DNA from 2 places in the Pseudoalteromonas sp. A22 genome. Region 2 is predicted to be linked to the other one. Evidence: predicted binding sites of a transcription regulator. Region 2 holds the regulator's gene; the other holds the start of a gene.
What was found. Region 2 encodes MetJ, which represses methionine synthesis genes. Its sites were predicted from a motif close to TAGACGTCTAGACGTCTA; they were not measured.
Positions count from the first base shown of each region.

Region 1 (7,204 bases), 1.7 Mb from region 2:
GCTCTTTATGTTTGGAAATCACAGAATCTGGATTGATAGCAAACCTCGCCCTCGCAACCAAAATTATTCAAGGATTAGAATCCCTTGGAGTGAAGCTTTATCTTGACGACTTTGGTACTGGTTACTCTGCTTTAGGTTATTTGCACCAGCTCCCCATTCATGTGCTTAAAATTGATAAGAGCTTTATTGACCAACTAACTGAAAGAGAAAACCCGCTAGTTGATGCGATTTTGAAACTTGCACAATCACTTAACCTAACCGTTGTCGCTGAAGGTATCGAGCTCGAAACCCAGTGGCAGCTATTAAAGCAAAAAGGCTGTCAGTTTGGTCAAGGCTATATTGTTTCTAAACCATTAGCCGCAGATCAAGCGATGGCATTTTTACTGAGTAGAAACTAGGGCCTGTTGATCTTTCAAGTTTGTTTTTGCAGCAGTTTGATTGGTATTTATACAAGGCAGAGCCAGCTTAGCATAGTCATTCTATGTAAGTCTGGCGATAAAGACTTTGTGCTCCTGCAAAGTCCCCTTACCCCACATCCTTGTGGGGCAACACAGAAGAAATGCTAATCAAGCGCTGCCCTTTGGGTTCATCTGAGTGCGCTTTGTTCATTGTTGCTCAACTTTTGCCTAGATTACTAGGCGGCAAGTCGAGCGTCGCGACCAAAACACACTCAGAAGAACAAAAATCAAACAGCAAAGGTCAACAGGCCCTAGCAAATACCTCATTGTTTATAAACAATGAGGTATTTAGACTGGTTTAGATTAACTTTCCCCTAATTCGCTTCTAAGCTCCTTGGTGGCTGTCACCATATTCTCAAGTGCAGCTCGGGTTTCTGGCCATGCTCGGGTTTTTAGCCCACAATCTGGATTCACCCATAATCTTTCTACCGGGATTTTCTTCGCTGCTTTGTGAATTAAATCTTTTATCCATGCCACCTCAGGGACGTTTGGCGTGTGAATATCATAAACACCAGGTCCGATGTCATTGGGGTAGTCAAAATCTTCAAAGGCGTCAAGTAAGGTCATATTTGAACGTGACGTTTCAATTGTGATCACGTCCGCATCCATATCCGCTATGGCGGCGATAATATCGTTAAACTCCGAATAACACATATGCGTATGGATCTGTGTTTCGTCATTCACACCACTTGCAGATACCCTAAACGCATACGCCGCCCACGCTAAGTAGGTTTGCCACTGACTGGCTTTGAGTGGCATCCCCTCTCTAAATGCAGGTTCATCGATTTGGATCACCTTAATCCCTGCATTTTGCAAATCTACCACTTCATCTCTCAGTGCTAATGCGATTTGATTCGCGATGCTCGGCTTGTCTAAGTCATCTCTGACAAACGACCAAAATAAAATAGTCACAGGCCCTGTTAGCATGCCCTTCATCGGTTTTTTGGTTAAGCTCTGTGCATAACTCGTCCAATTAACTGTCATTGGTGCCGCACGCGAGACATCACCCCAGATCACAGGGGGCTTAACACAGCGCGAACCATAACTTTGCACCCAACCAAACTGAGTAAAGGCAAAACCTTCGAGTAATTCACCAAAGTACTCAACCATATCATTGCGCTCTGCTTCGCCATGAACCAGCACATCTAAGTTAAGCGCTTCTTGTTCTTCAACGGCATAACGGATCTCCGCTTCCATCTGGCTTTGATAAACATCAACACTCAACGTACCCGCTTTATAATCACGTCGTGCCTTACGGATCGCTTGGGTTTGTGGGAAAGAGCCTATCGTTGTGGTTGGCAATAAGGGTAAATTTAGCGACTGTGCTTGTTTTTTAATTCTGGTTGCGAATTCACTATTGCGTTGACCGTCTTTTGCTGTAAGCGTTGAAACACGCTGCTGCACCTCATTATTATTCACCCGAGTAGAGGTCAAACGCGCTTTTACAGGCTTAGAATATTCGACCAACTGGGTAATATCACGCTGCTCCAATGCATTTTTCAATAATGCCAGCTCTTGCCCTTTTTGTTTGGCAAATGCGAGCCAAGACTTTAACTCACTGTCAAGCTTTTGCTCTTGATCTAAGTCGACTGGCGTATGTAATAATGAGCATGAAGGAGCAAGCCAGAGATTATTACCACGACGTTCATGAACCAGAGCAAGTTGCTGATATACACCTTCAAGATCCGAGCGCCAAATGTTACGACCATTCACAACCCCGAGAGACAGTACGCTATCCTTCCCAACTACTTTCTCTAACGCAGCCAAGTCGTAGTTTGCCGTTACGCAGTCAAAATGTACGCCTTCTACAGGGTAAGACCGGATATCTTCAACATGCGCTTGTACGGAGTCAAAATAACTGGCCAACAACACTTTTACTCCTTGGCCGCTCAACGCATCAAAACTCCGGCGCAGCGCGTTGCGATAAGCATCATCGATTTCCAATGCTAAAATAGGTTCATCAATTTGTACCCACTCAACGCCTTGCTCAGCAAGCTTGCCGAGTACCTGCTGATATACAATCAATAACTTATCTAATAAAGCCAATTTATCGAACTCTTGACCAACGCATTTAGCTAAGTAGAGATAGGTTACCGGGCCGATCAATACGGGCTTTGCTTGGTAGCCAAGTAATTGTGCTTCTTCTACTTGAGTAAACAACTCCGTCCAAGTTAGGGAAAATTCCTGCGTTTGAGTTAACTCGGGGACGATGTAATGATAATTGGTGTTGAACCATTTCGTCATTTCACTTGCAGCACACGCACAGCCGCTAGGTGCTCGCCCTCTGCCAATCCGAAACAAAGTATCGAGATTTACCGACTCATCATTTTTATGACGACTAGGAATAGCGCCGACAAGCAATGAAATATTCAACACGTGATCATACCAAGCAAAATCGCCTACAGGGAGAAGGTCAACACCAGCGTCAGCTTGCAATGCCCAGTTTTCTGCACGAATGCGTTTTCCTTCCGCGATTAATTCGACTTGTGTTAAGTCGCCTGACCAATAGCGTTCTACTGCAAATTTAAGTTCACGCTTTTTGCCTACGCGTGGAAAACCCAAGTTATGTGTTAATGCCATGATTTTAATTCCGTCTAGATGTATGGATGTCCAAAATATAATTCTCATGATCAAAAACAACAATTGATGCTTTCTCAGATTTCATATGAATAAAATTAAATTGTAATTTTTTGCAAAATTTTTACAGAAGTAGTGACAACGCTGTCATTTTTAGTGTTATAGTGGATTTGTGAATTTTTGAACAATTCACCGTAGGTATTTAGACGTCTAGACATTGATAATAACTAAATAGAATCGTAATATTGAGTAATGCTGAGATTTGCTCACTTCAAATATGAGAATTGTTGATAATGATTGATATAAAGCACCTAAAGACTATCTCCACCTTGAAAGAAACTGGTTCTCTTGTGAATACAGCACGAGAGCTATTCCTGACTCAATCAGCTTTATCACATCAGATCAAAGATCTTGAGAGCAAACTTGACTGCCAACTCTTTGAGCGCAAAACGCAGCCGGTACGTTTTACCCCTCAAGGGATGTTATTATTGGAACTTGCCAACGATGTTTTACCTAAAGTTGAAGCAACAAAGTGTCGTTTGAAGGAAAGCCTTAATCAGCCTATCTCGCAACTCAGATTAAGCGTGGAATGTCATGCCTGTTTTCACTGGTTGCTGCCAACAATTAAAGAATTCAATACCTTTTGGCCTGACATTAAAGTCGATTACGAACGTGGCTTTAGCTACGACGCAATTCCTGACCTTATTGAAGATGAGCTGGACTTAGTACTTACCTCAGACATTCGCGAACCAGAGCAACTGGAATACGCACACCTATTTGACTTTAAGTTAAAGTTAATCGTTGCACCAGATCACGAATTGGCCAAGAAGGCCTATGTCACAGCACTCGACCTAAAAGATGAAACCATCATTTCTTACCCTATTCCTCGCGAGCGTCAAGACATATTTAAGCATTTTATTCAAAATGCACGCTTTGACGGTACGCTAAAAACCGTCGATCAAGGTTTATTAATCTTCCAACTGGTAAGTGCAGGCATGGGGGTTGCGGCATTACCAGACTGGTTAGTGACACCTTATGAGAGCCAAGGGCTAATTAAATCGATTCCTCTAGGCGCACTTGGGCTAAATCGTCCAATGTATTTAGCAATGAAGAAAAGCATGAAAGATAACCCTGTTTATCGTCATTTCCTCAATACTTGCCGAAAAACCACTGCAAGATAGATGACTGGGCTCTTTTTTGAGCCCTAACTGTTAGACATTTCTACAACTCCCATCTCATGCTAGCATTGCGTTAGGCTTATCTTAATCTAGGGCATGTTTAAATGTTTGAAGTCAAAAAGGTTATCGGTCAACTTATGATGCCGTTACCATTATCTTTAGTGGTGCTTGTGGGACTTATGCTTTTTATCGCCAAAACGCGTAAAGGGCCTTACATCGCAAGCTGGTTTGTCTTACTCACGACATGGGCGTTATCGACTCCTTATGTCGCACAACATATTATTGAGTGGGATACAGGCACTCTCGGTGCATTCAATCCAAGTAAGCACAACAACATAGATAAAATCGTGGTACTTGGCTGTGATTTATACCCAGATAAATCTCTCCCCAGCAACGCCCAACTTGGCAGCTGCGGTCTAGCCAGATTAGTAGAAAGCGTAAGACTTGCTAATATTTACCCAAAGGCCCAGCTGTATGTCTCTGGTTACGGCTATGGCCATGCAACAAGCGCGGGACTCATGGCAAGAACCGCACAGAGCCTAGGTATTTCCGCTACACGTATTAAGCAAAACCCCAATGCCAAAGACACCGCGGACGAAGCAAAAATGCTAGCACCTTTACTAGTCGATTATGACGTCGCATTGGTCACATCGGCTTCGCACATACAGCGAGCAAAAAACCTATTTGAAGCACAAGGCATAGAAGTGTTCGCTGCACCGACGGAATTTTATAACTTCAAGCAATACCCACTGAGCAGACAATTTATTCCGAACCATAAGGCCTTAGAAGTAGTCACTCGGATTTGGCATGAACAGCTTGGAAGTATGTGGATCACGATCCGTCGTGTTATTGACCCTGAGGCACTTTAAGCGCCGAAAAAGACACCAAAATCAGGCTAAAGTTCGATAAATTAGCGCTGAAAAACGTAAAAAATTGAAAATTTGCGCAAATATGGGTATAAATAGAGTTTAATCTTAACCCGCGTATCCGCGTACAACACGACTAGGATCTACGATGAGTAAACTAGATAAAACTGAAGTACTAAGCGCTTTCGAAGCTGCGTACGAAGCTGCACATGGCAAAAAGCCTGAGATCACTGCAAAGCCAGGTTGGTATAGCATCGATGGTGGCAAAAACATGCGTCTTGCTGAGGTAGCCGAATTAACCGAAGAGCTAACTTCAGGGTCAGCTGTAGCAAGTGATAAAACGCAGGCGCCTGCCAAAAAAGCGAAAACGACTAAGAAAGCGCCTAAGGCTGCAGCTGTAAAATCAGCGAGCTTTACTATCGTTACAGAAAACGAAGAAGGCTTCAAAGCGGAAGAACAGTGGATTGCTGAACTAGCAGCAAAAGATCACGACTGTCGCTTACCTCGTGGTGTTGTTTAATCACAGTTTCATGAGTGAAGAAACCTCGCAGCTGCGAGGTTTTTTTTTGGTCTGCAGCAATCACGACCCCCCCCGATGCTTCAGGCATAAATTGAGCAGAGCGGCGCTCCAAAACAAGATAATCAAGCAAGTGAGTGACACCCAGCTTACTAAAAAAGTAAATGAAGCAGTCGGTAACTCCGGCCACTTTCCTGCCATACCATAACCCGCAATAGTGTGTTGCGCGTAAAAGCAAATACATAAGAGCAATCCGAAACCCAACACTAGTGATACCACGACACCTCGGCATTCATCTTTGCGACGCAATTTAAATTGCCGCTTAATATACATGTAAGTACCACTGAGAACCAAAAATGAAAGTACAATCCCAAATATAAACCACAGTATTTTCCCCCATATCCCTACAAAGTTGCCAAAATGTAGGGGGTCCGCGGTATCGGATAAGCGCCAATACAGCCCTTGGCTCGATGCCGTTTGGCTATAAACAACTTCCCCCGTGTAAGGGTTAACATAGATCTTGTTTGCCCTATCCCGAACTATCCAATCCTGCGATTGCCCTTCAGCATAAAAATAACCTCCAGAATAGCGAATGGCTTTCACCTCAAGGTCAGGCCTCGCCGCTTTTACTATTGCGAATAATTCCACAACCGACAATTGTGGTTTATCCTGTCGCGGCAGTTCGGCCAAAGGATTAACGGCAAAATCCCCAACATCAGTAAAAGCTGTTTTACCATCGACCATATCCATGCGAACAAACTCAAATAGATACCAGATACTCGTGAGCGAAATAACAACCGCAAGCCATAAGCCCCACGCCCCACTTATTTTATGCACACTTGCCATCTTGGCACGTGCATCCCCGCTAAACGTAAATGCAAATAACTTTTTCCACCAGCCGCGATATACATAATGCGCACTCACGGTCGAAATACACAACGGAACTGCAAAGATAAGCACAAGATAGTATGAAATGATGCTGTCAAATACGCCGAAAAAATGCATATGGAAATCACGAAAAAAACGCTGAATATTAAAAAAACTACTTTCACCTAGGATAATTCCTGAATACGGATCGACATAAACATGTTGCCATGGACTATCAGGCATTCGCATCACGATGTCATGCGCAAAATAAGTATCAGGACCTGTAAAGACAATCCCTATTCGGGCGTCAGGATACGCCTTTTGTACCATCTCATAAGCTGCTGCTAAGCTTATGTTTGATTGGCCCTCTACTGCCCTCACCTGGTCGTTGAATAGCCAATCTAGTTCGTGGGCAATACTCGCAAACGCGCCAGTCCAACATATTATGAACAGCAACACCCCAAACCACACGCCACTCAAACTATGCCAGTTGAACCATTGTTTTGCCGTCATGGACCACCTAATAGCGAAGACATAAAACGACTTCACTTCCTTGCCTTGTATTAATATTCAAACATAGATAAGCCCTGTGACAGCGCTATCCAACCTAATTGACACCCAATCTAACAATCAGAACCTAACAAATCTGAGATTCGAGTAAGCCATTATTTTGGCAATAATTCATTTTTTGCATTACCCCTTATGGTAACAAAAAGAATTATCATTTAGAATTGAAAATAA
Region 1 covers NZ_CP047238.1:2,815,810-2,823,013, forward strand. The annotation lists gene GSF04_RS17535 (EAL domain-containing protein) at 1-398, shown strand, start outside; gene GSF04_RS23525 (hypothetical protein) at 560-760, shown strand; gene metE (5-methyltetrahydropteroyltriglutamate--homocysteine S-methyltransferase) at 762-3,038, opposite strand; gene GSF04_RS17545 (LysR substrate-binding domain-containing protein) at 3,329-4,216, shown strand; gene GSF04_RS17550 (ElyC/SanA/YdcF family protein) at 4,318-5,082, shown strand; gene GSF04_RS17555 (hypothetical protein) at 5,228-5,599, shown strand; gene GSF04_RS17560 (PepSY-associated TM helix domain-containing protein) at 5,660-6,976, opposite strand.
Region 1: the regulator MetJ is predicted to act here: its motif matches at 3,239-3,256, upstream of metE (5-methyltetrahydropteroyltriglutamate--homocysteine S-methyltransferase).

Region 2 (7,204 bases):
GTGCGGTTGCAGCCGCCTGTGCGAAGTTACCACCACTGCCGATAGCAATAAGATCATGCTCTGGCTGCACCACATCGCCGTTACCTGTGATGATAAGCGAGGCGGTTTCATCGGCTACCGCAAGTAGGGCTTCAAGCCTTCTTAATGCTCTGTCGGTACGCCAGTCTTTTGCCATTTCTACGGCTGCTTTAGTGAGATGGCCTTGGTGCATCTCAAGCTTTGCTTCAAAGCGTTCAAATAATGTAAATGCATCAGCCGTACCGCCAGCGAAACCTGCCAGTACTTTACCATTGTATAGACGACGTACTTTACGTGCGTTGCCTTTCATAACTGTGTTACCAAGCGAAACTTGGCCATCACCGCCGATAACCACTTTGTCATCGCGACGAACACTAACGATGGTAGTCATAGTAATCCTTATCTGGGCCTGTGCCCGTGTAACTCTAGATTAGTAGGAAATATGGGTAGACTTATAAAAATCAAGTCCAGCCCCAAATCCCGCAGCCAAATATCCCAACACGCTGCAATTTGTTTTTATCGCTCTCGGCTAAACGTTTGGTATCGTAGGGACCAAGACGGACACGATACCAGACACCGTTACTCCCTTCGGTACGACGGATCTCCGCGATTAATCCAGCAAACGCAACTTTGGCTTTCATGGCTTCGGCTTGGCTATGGGTTCTAAATGAACCACACTGCATTTGATAGGGGCCTTTGCTCTCGATCTCTTTAACTTCGACCTTGATTTCATGATTTTTAATTTCTTCAATGAACTCAGGTGGGCGAGGCTTTGGTTTAATAACCTTTTGCTCGGCAACTGGGTGCGGATTTTTGGCTTGCTCTACTTCTGTAGGATCGGCATTGGTTTTTATAAACCAAAGACCGTAGGCAAACCCACCGATTAGTAGAAATGCAAAAATAGCAGCAATAACAGGAAATTTTGCCGATTTTTCTGGCTTGTCTTTCCCCTTGCCTTTAGGTTTCTTATTGATGTAATCGTGCTGTGCCATAGGTTATTTGATTTTAATAGCTATCCATTGGATCAACATCTATGCTCCAGCGTACTCGATTGGCAGACTCATGCGTAGCAATATAGCGCGCAAGTTGCGAAAGGTAGTCCCGCAGCACAGTGCGTTGTTGTGCGTGTATATGTAATTGATATCTGAACTTTCCAGCTATTCGTTCAAGTGGTGCTGGAATTGGACCCAGCAATTGTATACCAGGATAGGGGGTAGCTGGAACCAAATCCGACAAAAAGCGCAATACTGTATTTATATTTGTTGCCTCGGCGCGGATGATAGCTAAGTGTGCGAAGGGGGAAGCATAGCTTCTTCACGCTCTTGTAAGGCATATCGCGCGAAGTCGCCATAACCATTATTGATTAAATCTTGCAATAATGGATGTTCTGGAAAATGCGTTTGCAATAACACGGTTCCCGCTTCACCGGCGCGTCCGGCTCGTCCAGCAACTTGCGTAATAAGCTGCGCCATTTGCTCGGTTGCTCTAAAGTCGCAAGAGTAAAGTCCTGAGTCCACATCCAAGATAATCACAAGACTGACATCGGCAAAGTGGTGGCCCTTGGCAAGCATTTGAGTGCCGACCAGAATTCGCGCGCCACCTTGATTAATTTCTTCGAGTGCGCTTTCAAGGCTGCCCTTACGGCGCGTAGAATCTCGGTCAATGCGAGTAACGGGAATATCGGTGAAGCGTTCGCTTAAAAAGCCTTCGAGTTGTTCTGTACCAAGCCCTGTGGGCATGATTTGGGTGCTGCCGCAATCTGGACACTGTCTCGGTACAAAGTCCTGTTCACCACAATGATGGCATACCAAGCGGTTCATGTTTTTATGGTACGTGGCGCTGGTAGAGCAATGTTTACAGGTATTAAGCCATCCGCATTCGTGACACATCAATGTTGGTGCAAAGCCTCGACGATTTAGAAACACCATAACTTGCTTACCGCGAGCGAGTGTTTTTTCCATCCAATGTAAACTCATTGCTGAAAACCCGCCTTGTTCTGGCTGACCTTTCATGTCTACAAGGTGAAATTGGTTATCGTGCTGGGTCTGCGCTCGTTTACTCAGTGTGACGAGTTGGTATTTGTTGGTAATGGCTTTGTGTAATGTTTCTAATGCCGGTGTTGCGGTTCCTAAAAGCAAAGGGCAGTGTGCCTGATGCGCTCGAAATGCAGCGAGATCTCTGGCGTGATAGCGCAGGCCTTCTTGCTGTTTAAACGAGTTGTCGTGCTCTTCGTCAACGATGATCATGCCGAGATTTTGAAATGGTAAAAAAATGGCCGAGCGAGTACCGATAACCAAAGCGCTCAGACCCTTTTCGGCGCGACGCCAAGTATGTAGGCGCTCGTTATCGGTTAGATTTGAGTGCCATAAATCAATGGGCAGGTTATTGAAGCGCTTCTTAAAGCGGTTGACTGTTTGCGGTGTGAGTCCAATTTCAGGCACCAAGATCAGTGCTTGTTTACCCGCTTTTATTATGTTTTCAAGGCTTTGTAAGTAGACTTCGGTTTTACCACTTCCCGTTACACCTTCGATTAAAAAGGTACGGTAACCGACTTGTGCATTGACGGCGCTGCAAATAGTCGCTTGTTGGTCGTTTAGGCGTGGTTTTTCGCCAAGCTGTAATTCGTTTTGCGACCAATCACTATCATGCTCAATAGATTGTGAGATAAGCGCTTTTTCTTCCAATGCTTTAATTGTTTGGCTTGCAAATCCGAGCGCTTTGAGTTCGCTTAATTTTATTGCGCCACCTTCATATAATTGTGAAAGCAGTGCTTGTTGCTTTTTGGCTCGCAGTGTTGGTAGTTTCTGCCCTTTTTCCGTTAATCTGACGACTGGGATCTGAGTTTTGTCTGGGCTTCCACCGTCTCTAAGTACTGCCGGTAGTGCTGTGAATAAGGTATCGCCAATTGGATGACAGTAATACTGAGAGACAAAGTGTAAGAAGCTAAGTTGTGCTTGATTAAAGACAGGATGCTCGTCCAACACCTCAATAATTTGCTTGAGCTTTTCTTTTGGTACATCGGTGTCGTCTTTTTTAGCAAGCGCAATTGCAGTGCAACGACGGTTGGCGAAATTGACGGTGACTCTCATTCCTGCTTCAACTTGCATGGTTGGTGCTAGCAAATAGTCGAATGTTCGGTGCAGTGGCAGCTTTAAAGCTACTTCAAGAATGAGCATGTATTACAATTCCATAAAGTGAGCGCAGTGACGAAGTATATACCTAAGGTGGTACGAATTGAAAACGTACTCTGCGACGGTGACAAAAAACTCTGAAATATTGCTTGTAGATTGTTCAGATAGGCACTAAAATACGCGTCCACATTTTTGTATAACTACGTATGGTGCCAGACTTCGGGTTTGGAGAGCGATACGGCCTTAACTAGAGGTTGCTATGAAAGAAGGTATTCACCCTAATTACGAGACGATCACTGCATCGTGCTCTTGCGGTAACAAGTTCGAAACTCGTTCAACGCTATGTAAAGATATTCACCTAGACGTATGTTCTGCATGTCACCCGTTCTACACTGGTAAGCAGAAGATCCTTGACACAGGTGGCCGTGTAGATCGCTTTAACAAGCGTTTCGGTGCACTTAGCAGCAAGAAGTAATCTTGTTGGTCTAGTCGAAAAAAGCACCTTAGGGTGCTTTTTTTGTGCCGGTTTGAAAATACCTTCTCGATTTATACATCCTATTCTGCATCAGCAGATAGACCGTCAGTCTTCCCGTCTTATTGTGTCTTTTATTCTTCTAAAATAAAAAACTTGCCAGTTTGGCAGCAAAACTTTACTGATCTCTTGAGTAGAGTAAAAACTCTATTTAGTAGATAAATACTGAATATTTACGAGCTTAAGTTGTGAAAATAATCAAAGCTCATATAGTAAATAGTATCAGGTATGAGCACTTAATATAAACCAAAGTCAGTATATTGTGATTAAATGTCGGTATCTTGACGTTAAAATTAGCTAAGTTGCTATTTTCTTATTGTTTTTATAGTTAGTGTACATTTGTGCTAATTTTCTACATTTTGTGCTGGTTTTAGCGTCTTATTTTTTAAGTTTTAGTCATTTTATTTGTGAAATCTTTCTTAAAATTGAGCTTATCTTCTCGGAAAAGTATAGAAAATACCGTGCTAGTGGATAGACCTGATTTTACTTGAATAATGAGCAAAACTCGGTATTGTGTGAATACGGTCGATTAACTATATGTCCTATTGACATACCGCGACAGCAAAGCATATGCGCTTGTTGAGTGGTTGAATGTCGTCGCTCATATAGTTAATCGCACTGTGTGTTGCTGTAACCAGTCTGATAGGTTGCCAACATTCAGAATGCGAACGTTTACCACACTCTCACATTAACTTCGTAGGAAAATATCGCGCCATGACAGATTTTCGTCAACAAGCTCTAGATTATCACGAGAAGCCCGTTCCAGGTAAAATCAGTGTTGAACTCACTAAACCTGCCGAGACCGTAAAAGACTTAGCACTTGCATACAGCCCAGGTGTTGCAGAGCCAGTACGTGAAATCGCGGCTGATCCGGCGAATGCATACCGTTACACGGGTAAAGGAAATATGGTTGCGGTGATCAGTAATGGTACGGCAATTCTTGGCTTGGGTAACTTAGGTCCTTTGGCGTCAAAGCCTGTTATGGAAGGTAAGGCGCTATTATTTAAGCGTTTTGCGGGTCTTGATTCAATCGATATCGAAGTTAAGCACAACACCACCGAAGACTTCATTAATACGGTGGCAAATATCGCAGACACATTTGGCGGTATTAACCTTGAAGATATTAAAGCGCCAGAGTGCTTTGAAATTGAGCGTGCGCTAATCGAACGTTGTGACGTTCCTGTTTTTCATGATGATCAGCACGGCACCGCAATTGTAACCGCTGCGGGTATGCTGAATGCGTTGGAAATTCAAGGTAAAGATATTCATGATGCGATTATTGTGTGTCTTGGCGCGGGTGCAGCCGCTATCGCTTGTATGGAATTACTGATCAAATGCGGTGCTCAACGTGAGCACATATATATGCTAGACAGAAAAGGCGTGATCCATACTCGCCGTGATGACCTAAATGAATACAAAGAGCTGTTTGCAAACAACACGGATAAGCGTACGTTACAAGATGTGATTGCGGATGCGGACGTATTTGTTGGTGTTTCTGGCCCAGACTTACTTTCTGCTGAAGATCTAAAGTTAATGGCTGACAAGCCAGTGGTATTCGCTTGTTCTAACCCAGATCCTGAGATCAGCCCTGAAGTTGCACACGGTGCACGTAATGATTTGATCATGGCGACAGGTCGCTCAGATTATCCAAACCAAGTAAATAACGTGCTGTGTTTCCCGTTTATCTTCCGTGGTGCGCTTGATGTACGTGCAACCGCTATCAATGACGAAATGAAGATTGCAGCGGTTGAAGCAATTAGAACGATTGCGAAAGAACCTGTGCCTGCTGAAGTGTTAAAAGCGGCTGACGTGGATAGTCTTGAGTTTGGTCCTGAGTACATTATTCCAAAACCAATGGATCCGCGTTTGTTACCTCGTATCGCAAAAGCGGTAGCGGTAGCTGCAATTGAATCAGGTGTGGCACAAATCGATATGCCAGCTGGATATATGGAATAATACCATTGGTATTATCCAAATGAAAAAAGCCTCGATTGAGGCTTTTTTTGTGTCTGTAAGTCCACAGAAAAAGAGTAGTTATCACTCTTCGTTTATTTCTGGGATCTCCAAACCGCGTTCTTCCATTATTTGTCTTACCTCTAACGGAATACGCTCTGGATTATCTTTTCTCAAGTCTTCATCGCTCGGCAGTGGCTGACCTGTGAAGGCATGTAGAAACGCCTCACATAAAAGCTCACTGTTCGTGGCATGACGTAAGTTATTCACTTGGCGACGTGTACGCTCATCAGTTAGCACTTTGAGTACATTCAGAGGTATGCTCACCGTGATCTTTTTTACTTGCTCTGCTTTCTTACCGTGTTCTGCATATGGGTGAATATACTCACCGTTCCATTTTGCCATAATTGTGTACTTGCCTCAGTTACATCAATGCCAATATGACTGGGTTCTGGTCTACATTATTCACCAACCGCATGAATATAGGGATAACCTTACGAATTAAAGATAAATCCCAAACTCAAATAGATGAATAAACTAATCCGCCATAGCGAGATAGAAGAATCTCTGCCATAGTTTTCAATAACTCAGTCGTATTAGCAACGCCTAGAGTGGCGAAATTTTATCGGTTTAAAAAAGATAGTCAAATACTAGTTATTTAGCCATTTAGCAGTATAAATGTTTTGACTTCTAGTTTCTGTTGCTCTAACCTTTTAGACGTCTAAACATCCAACTATCTAGGTGACCTTATGAGTCAAGTTAACAAATCGACGGTTGCAGTGCGTCATGGTATAGAAGCTGATAAAGCACATGGGGCAGTAGTGCCACCGCTTTACCTTTCTACCACCTATTCTTTTGCCGATTTTGATACCAAACGCAACTACGATTATGGCCGCAGTGGTAACTTTAATCGTGATGTGCTTGCACAGGCACTTACCGAACTTGAAGGTGGTGCTCGTGGCATTATTACCGCGACTGGCATGGCTGCCGTTCACCTAGTAACTCAGCTACTTAACCATGACGATACGCTGGTTATTCCACATGACTGTTATGGTGGTAGCTATCGCTTGTTTACATCGCTTGCTAAGCGTGGATTGCTCAAATTAACCGTCTTGGATCTCACACAATCAGAAAGTCTTGCACAGCTGCAGCAGATCAAACCTAAATTAGTTTGGATTGAAACACCAAGTAACCCAATATTAAGGCTAACGGATATAGAAGCTGTCGTAAATGCAGCACACGCTGTGGGGGCTTTGGTCGCCGCCGACAATACCTTCTTGTCTCCGGCACTACAAAATCCCATTGCTTTTGGCGTAGATGTAGTCGTGCATTCAACTACTAAATATATCAATGGTCATTCTGATGTCGTGGGGGGCGCGGTGATCGCGCGTACACAGGAGTTGGGTGATGAGTTAGCTTGGTGGGCGAATAATATCGGTATTACAGGTGCACCTTTTGATAGTTACCTAACCCTACGTGGACTGCGCACCTTAAACGTGCGTTTACGCCAACATCAAGAAAATGCTCAGCTTATTGCGGAGTATTTAGAAAAGTCGCCGTATGTTAGCCA
Region 2 covers NZ_CP047238.1:439,408-446,611, forward strand. The annotation lists gene hslV (ATP-dependent protease subunit HslV) at 1-409, opposite strand, end outside; gene GSF04_RS06840 (SPOR domain-containing protein) at 480-1,010, opposite strand; partial or broken gene priA (primosomal protein N') at 1,024-3,194, opposite strand; gene rpmE (50S ribosomal protein L31) at 3,409-3,624, shown strand; gene GSF04_RS06855 (malic enzyme-like NAD(P)-binding protein) at 4,396-5,637, shown strand; gene metJ (met regulon transcriptional regulator MetJ) at 5,719-6,039, opposite strand; gene metB (cystathionine gamma-synthase) at 6,384-7,204, shown strand, end outside.